Linked DNA regions of Cystobacter fuscus DSM 2262. The protein of the gene in region 2 interacts with the protein of the main gene of each other region in a pairwise test. Links are inferred from orthologs where the notes say so. Each region holds a gene or a part of one and is shown on either strand. Other genes may lie near its edges. The genes, in order: ndk and D187_RS46185.

Region 1 (3,258 bases), on a different replicon or contig from region 2:
CGCGGGTCTGGCCATGGCCACCATGGACACCATCAAGCTGGTGGGCGGCAACCCGGCCAACTTCCTCGACGTGGGCGGTGGCGCGAGCAAGGAGAAGGTGACGGCGGCCTTCAAGCTCATCCTGGCCGATCCGCAGGTCAAGGCGGTGCTCGTCAACATCTTCGGCGGCATCATGAAGTGCGACATCATCGCCGAGGGCATCATCGCCGCGGCGAAGGAAGTGCAGCTGAAGATCCCGCTCGTGGTCCGGCTCGAGGGCACCAACGTGCAGCAGGGCAAGGACTTGTTGAGCAACTCCGGCCTCGCCATCACCCCCGCCGACAACCTCCGCCAGGCCGCCGAGAAGGCCGTCGCGGCGGTGAAGTAGTTCCAGGCAGAGAAAGGTCAAGCCATGAGCATCCTCGTCAACAACGACACGAAGGTCCTCTGCCAGGGCATCACCGGCTCGGCGGGCTCGTTCCACTCCAAGCAGATGCTGGAGTACGGCACCAAGCTGGTCGGCGGCGTGACGCCGGGCAAGGGCGGCACCGACTTCGAGGGCAAGGTCCCCGTGTTCAACACGGTGGCCGACGCGGTGAAGCAGACCGGGGCGAACACCTCGGTCATCTTCGTGCCGCCCCCCTTCGCCGCGGACTCCATCATGGAGGCGGCCGACGCGGGCATCTCCCTCATCATCACCATCACCGAGGGCATCCCCGTCAACGACATGGTGAAGGCCAAGCGCTACCTGCAGGGCAAGCCGGGCGTGCGCCTCATCGGTCCCAACTGCCCCGGCGTCATCACCCCGGGCGCCAAGTGCAAGATCGGCATCATGCCGGGTCACATCCACAAGCCGGGCCGCATCGGCGTGGTGTCGCGCTCGGGCACGCTGACGTACGAGGCCGTGTACCAGCTCACCCAGCTGGGCCTGGGCCAGTCCACCGCGGTGGGCATCGGCGGCGACCCGGTCAACGGCACGGACTTCGTGGACGTGCTCAAGCTCTTCAATGACGACCCGGAGACGGACGCGGTCATCATGATCGGCGAGATCGGCGGCAACGCCGAGGAGGCCGGTGCCGAGTACGTGGCGCGCGAGTTCAAGAAGCCCATCGCGGGCTTCATCGCCGGCCAGTCGGCTCCTCCGGGCAAGCGCATGGGCCACGCGGGCGCCATCATCTCCGGCGGCAAGGGCACGGCGTCCGAGAAGATCAAGGCCATGGAGGCCGCGGGCTTCCTCATGGCCGCCAGCCCCGCCGAGCTGGGCACCACGCTGCAGGAGGCCATCAAGCGCGGTCCTCCGAAGAAGAGCCGCTAGTTCCCCATTTCTTCCACGTCACAACGAGGAGCCAAGACCATGGCCATCGAGCGTACGCTGTCCATCATCAAGCCCGACGGGCTTCAGAAGGGCGTCATCGGCAAGATCATCTCCCGCTTCGAGGAGAAGGGTCTCAAGCCGGTCGCCATCCGTCTGCAGCACCTGTCGCAGGCGCAGGCCGAGGGGTTCTACGCCGTCCACAAGGCGCGCCCCTTCTTCAAGGACCTGGTGAGCTTCATGATCTCCGGCCCCGTCGTCCTGATGGTGCTCGAGGGTGAGAACGCCGTCGCGGGCAACCGTGATCTCATGGGCGCCACCAACCCGGCCAACGCGGCCCCCGGCACCATCCGCCGCGACTTCGCCACCAGCATCGACCAGAACACGGTGCACGGCTCGGACAGCCTGGAGAACGCGAAGAACGAGATCGCGTACTTCTTCCGCGAGACCGAGATCCACGGCTACGAGTACTCCGGCAAGAAGTAGTCCCGACGGGCCTCGGTAAGAGGCCCGGTGGACTCGAGGCCCGGCTCCCGCGCGCGGTTCGCGGGGGCCGGGCCTTCGTCTTTCAGGAGAAGAAGACCTCGGCGAGGAAGGGCGCGAGCGACGTCCACGCGCGGCGCGAGGCCTTCTCACTGTACAGGATGCCCGAGGCGGGATCATTGGCGAACGGCGCCATGAAGGCGTGCATGGTCCCGCCGTACGCGTGCACCTGCCAGTCCGCCTTGCACCGGGTGAGCTCGCGGCCCAGGGCCACCACGTCCTCGGGCAGTGCCATGGGATCGTCCCACCCGTGGAAGACCATGACCTTGGCCTTGATCTCCGTCTCCGCGAGATCATCGGGGCGGCCCAGCAGGCCATGGAAGCTCGCCACGCCTCGTACGTCCGCGCCCGTGCGCGCCAGGTCCAGCACGCACAGCCCCCCGAAGCAGAACCCGATCGCGGCCACCCGGGTGGCATCCACCTCGGACAGGCTCCGGACGGTCTCGACGGTCTTCAAGATGCGGTCGCGCAGCGTTGCCCGGTCGGCAACCAGGGGCGTCATGAGCGCCCGACACTCGTCGGGTGTCGTGCCCCTCAGGCCCTTGCCGTAGAGATCACAGGCGAAGCCCGCATATCCCCAATCGGTGAGCTTCTTCGCGAAGTCGAGCTGCGCCTCGCTGCGGCCTTCCCACCCGTGGAAGACCAGCACCGCGGGCCGCTTGCCCTCGCGGCCGCTGTCGAAGGCCAGCACGCCCTCGAAGGCCTTGTCGCCGTGGGTGTATTCGACTGCTCGGGTGTCGAGGCTCATGATGGATCCCTTCTGGATTCCTCGTCCTCTCGCTTTGGTTCAATGAAGCCCAGACACGCTTCCTGGTACTCGAACTGCCCGGCACGTTCACCCTGTTCTAGGAACGCCTTGATGGCTTCGTAGGGCACGTCGGGAGGAACATCCACTGCCACCAATCGAGGCAGGTCGCTCACTTCCGAGGCGCAGCCCCGTTGACGGAGGGCCGCTCGGACCGGTTCAACATCCTCCTGCCTCGAAAACCAGAGCTGAATGGTGCTATGCCCGCCAGGGCGTACCAGCTCGGAGTACCAGAGAACTCCACTCGCGTCTGGCTGGGCCGAGACGGTATCTCCCGCGGCGAGCCCCGTGACGTAAAATGGGATGTTGTCGATTTCATACCCATCATCCCGTTGGATGACCCACATGGTCTCGGTCTCGCCCACGCCATCAGAATTCTCGAACGGGAAGCGGAGTTTCAGTCTCTCAGTCATGGCGCCTTGTTTGATTTTTCGAGATTGCACTCCCGGCACAACACCTGCCCATTTTCAGGTGTCCCTTCGCCGCCTTTGCTTTTCGGGATGACATGATCGCGCTCGCGCTGGTTGGTGGGGGGCGACACACCGCTCTGGCTCTTTTGTCCAGGCACGACCTCGATCCCACAGTTCTCGCACTTGTTGATGCCATCGTTCTTCGTGGC
Region 2 (3,102 bases):
TGCAGGAGGGCGCCTTGCGGCAGGCCGGCATCACCGTATCCCGGGAGCTGTGCCCCCTGCCGCCGGTGAAGGCCGACAAGCACCAGGTGTTGAAGATCCTGCTCAACCTGTTGAGCAATGCCCGTCAGGCCATGGAGGCCCAGGCGCCCGAGCGGCCGCGCCACCTCGTCATCCGTCTGTCGGCGGAAGGGGGCTGGGTGAGCCTGCAGGTGGTGGACACCGGCAAGGGCATCGCCTCGGAGGTGCGCCCGCGGCTCTTCACCCAGGGCTTCACCACGCGCGAGGGCGGCCATGGCATCGGCCTGCACTCGAGCGCCCTGGCCGCGCGGCTCATGCACGCCCACCTGTCGCTGGACAGCGGCGGGCCGGGCATGGGCGCCACCGCGACGCTGCTGCTGCCCCTCGCGCCCGTCCCGTCCGAGGAGGGGCGGGCACGGGGGAACTAGGTGCCCGGCAGGTGCTCACGGATGCGCTGGATGGAGCGCGCCTTGCCCGTCTTGTCATCCAGATCGAGGACCACGCCCTGGAGGTAGACGAGGTTCTTGGCGACTTCGTACTGGTTGTGGCGCAGCGTGACGAAGCGCTCGATGGACAGCTCCTTGCGTACGCCGATGACGGAGTCGAGCGGGCCGCACATGCCCACGTCGGTGATGAAGGCGGTGCCGCCCGGGAGGATGCGCTCGTCGGCCGTCTGCACGTGGGTGTGCGTGCCCACCACGGCGGACACCTTGCCGTCCAGGTGCGCGCCCATGGCGTTCTTCTCGCTGGTGGCCTCGCAGTGCATGTCCACGAGGATGCAGGGCGTCTGCTTGCGCAGCTCCGCCACGAGTTCCGGCGCCACCGCGAACGGGTTGTCCAGGGGCTTCATGAACACGCGCCCCTCGAGGTTGAGCACCCCGAGCTTGCGCCCGTCCGGCGTCTGGATGACGGTGTGCCCGCGTCCCGGCGCCCCCTTGGGGTAGTTGGCCGGCCGCAAGAGCAGGTGCGGATGCTCCTCCACCCACGGGAGGATGACCTTCTTGGTCCAGAAATGGTTGCCGCTCGTCAGGAGGTTGACCTCACTGTCGAGCAGCGCCTCGGCGGACTCGGGGGAGATGCCGGCACCGCCCTCGCTGTTCTCAGCGTTGGCGATGACCAGGTCCACCGAGTGCCGCGCGATCAACTTGGGCAGAAGGGTGCGCACGGCCAGCACTCCTGGCTTGCCCACCACATCACCCATGAAAAGGACTATCACGTGTCGAGGAAATCCCAGTCGCGGTAGAGCCCGCGCATCGTCTGCGACTCGGTGACGACGAGGTCCATGTCCACGTCGTCATTCGTCGTGGGCAGGGTGTCGACGATCTGGTCGCCGAAGGCAAGTCCCACGCGCCGGCTGCGCGCGGAGGCCGCCTTGAGGGTGGCGTCGTAGTAGCCGCCCCCACGTCCCAGCCGCTTGCCATCGCGCGTGAAGCCCAGGCCGGGCACCACGAAGAGATCGATCTGATCCACCGCGATGAGTTCCGACGAGTTGGTGGGCTCGCGCACCCCCAGGCGTCCCGGCTCCAGCTCCGCCTCGGACTTGATGGCGCGGAAGGCCAGGATGCGCCCGTGCACATGCGACAGCGGATAGCAGACGATCTTCTCGTCCTGCAGGGCCGCGATCAGGATGTCCCGGGTGGGCACCTCGCCTCGGATGGGGGCGTAGAGCGCCACCGTCCTCGCCTTGTTGTAGTAGGGGGTCGCCAGGAAGCGCGACTGAACCTTCAACCCCCGCTCGTCGATGATGTCGGGTGTCATCGCCTTGCGACGAGCCGTCAGCTCTTCACGCAGCGTCACCTTCCGACCCACTCCCTCTTGCGCCACCGTCTCGCTCACCTGCCCCACTCCCCGCCAAGAGAAAGAAAAAGCCCCCCGCGAAATGGCCGTGTGCCTAGCGTCCATTGAACCCTAAAAAGCCAGGTGGGGTTCGAAGTCATGGAACCGTAGGCTTCCCTCATCCCCGAAGGGGAGGGCTTGCTCATGGAACCTGAAACGGACCCCGTGATGGACGTATCGGTTCGAATTTCTGCTGGGCATCACGCGCCCCGCAGGGGACAAGACCTTACAATCAAATTCTAACGGACTTCGACACCAGGAAACTCCTGGAAACCCCAGAAGCATCTACGGGAATGATAAGGACGTGGGGGTGATGGGTCAAGCCATCGCCGCGCGTTTACAAGGCGGTCGGGGCCCTCGTATGATGCGGCGCTCCATCCATGGTGTCCGTTTCGAGAACAATCAGCCTGGCGGCGTTGATCGCCGTTGTTCCTGGCGCGCGGGGGGCGGAGCTCCCCCTCCAGGGCAGCTACCAGGCGGACATCTGGGGCACGGTGGAGTTGAGCACCGAGGGCGAACGCCTGGTGGGCCGGGCGAGCAAGGGCAACCCATGTGGGCTCGAGCCCGGGACGCCGGTGCTCGACGGGACGTTGCAGGGCCGGGTGCTCGTGGGGCAGTTCGAGCTGTGCCTGCAGGGCGAGGGCTGCCCGGAGCGGCAGTCCCTGCCGGTGCTCGGCTTCCACAGCCCCGAGGAGGGCTCGCTGACGGCCTACGTGCGCATCCAACAGGGGTGCCTGTCGCCGGTGTTGGGTCAGGAGGGGCTGGTGGTGCTGCGCTCGCCCAGGGCGGTGAGCGCGGCCCAGGAAGCCGCCGCGGCGGCGCGCGCCAGCCTGATGTCCGGGCGGGGGGCGAGCAGGCGCAACCCCGAGGCCGCCAAGGCGGCGCTGGAGCGGGGCGAGCAGTTGCTGCGCGAGAAGAAGTGGGGCGGCTCGGTCGCCGAGTTCGAGCGCAGCATCGCCCTGGGTGAGCAGAGCTGGGTGGCCTTCTTCGGGCTGGGCACCGCCCAGTTGATGCGCAACCAGCTCCCCGAGGCCGTCGAGATGCTGAGCCGGGCCCAGAAGCTCAACAAGCGCGAGCCGAACATCGCCTACACCCTGGCGTGTGCCTACAGCCGGCTGGGAAAGAAGGATCAGGCGCTGCTGTTCCTGGAGCAGGCGGTGAAGTCGGGATACGCGATCAAGGCGGGCTCGCAGGATCTCGGGCTGGAGAAGCTCCTGTTGTCGGATCCCGGCTCCATCGCGCGGTACA

What was found.
Region 1: the proteins of D187_RS46185 (region 2) and ndk interact in binary tests that used the Escherichia coli proteins (3 or more experiments, as listed by UniProt). The link is inferred for Cystobacter fuscus DSM 2262 from one-to-one orthologs.

Annotation. Positions count from the first base shown.
Region 1 is NZ_ANAH02000066.1:298,434-301,691, forward strand. Bases 112-3,055 are described here. They hold ndk (nucleoside-diphosphate kinase), read left to right. Parts: upstream 112-1,333; coding sequence 1,334-1,777; downstream 1,778-3,055. Other genes in these bases: sucC (ADP-forming succinate--CoA ligase subunit beta), read left to right, coding at 112-367; sucD (succinate--CoA ligase subunit alpha), read left to right, coding at 392-1,294; D187_RS41835 (dienelactone hydrolase family protein), read right to left, coding at 1,860-2,582; D187_RS41840 (DUF4265 domain-containing protein), read right to left, coding at 2,579-3,052; D187_RS53315 (HNH endonuclease), read right to left, coding at 3,049-3,055. Also shown: more of sucC, read left to right, coding at 1-111; more of D187_RS53315, read right to left, coding at 3,056-3,258. UniProt on the Escherichia coli protein: Major role in the synthesis of nucleoside triphosphates other than ATP. The ATP gamma phosphate is transferred to the NDP beta phosphate via a ping-pong mechanism, using a phosphorylated active-site intermediate.
Region 2 is NZ_ANAH02000071.1:171,838-174,939, forward strand. What follows is about bases 43-2,830. They hold D187_RS46185 (5-formyltetrahydrofolate cyclo-ligase), read right to left. Parts: upstream 1,855-2,830; coding sequence 1,231-1,854; downstream 43-1,230. Other genes in these bases: D187_RS46175 (trifunctional serine/threonine-protein kinase/ATP-binding protein/sensor histidine kinase), read left to right, coding at 43-446; D187_RS46180 (TIGR00282 family metallophosphoesterase), read right to left, coding at 443-1,219; D187_RS46190 (tetratricopeptide repeat protein), read left to right, coding at 2,235-2,830. Outside these bases: more of D187_RS46175, read left to right, coding at 1-42; more of D187_RS46190, read left to right, coding at 2,831-3,102. UniProt on the Escherichia coli protein: Involved in the removal of 5-formyltetrahydrofolate.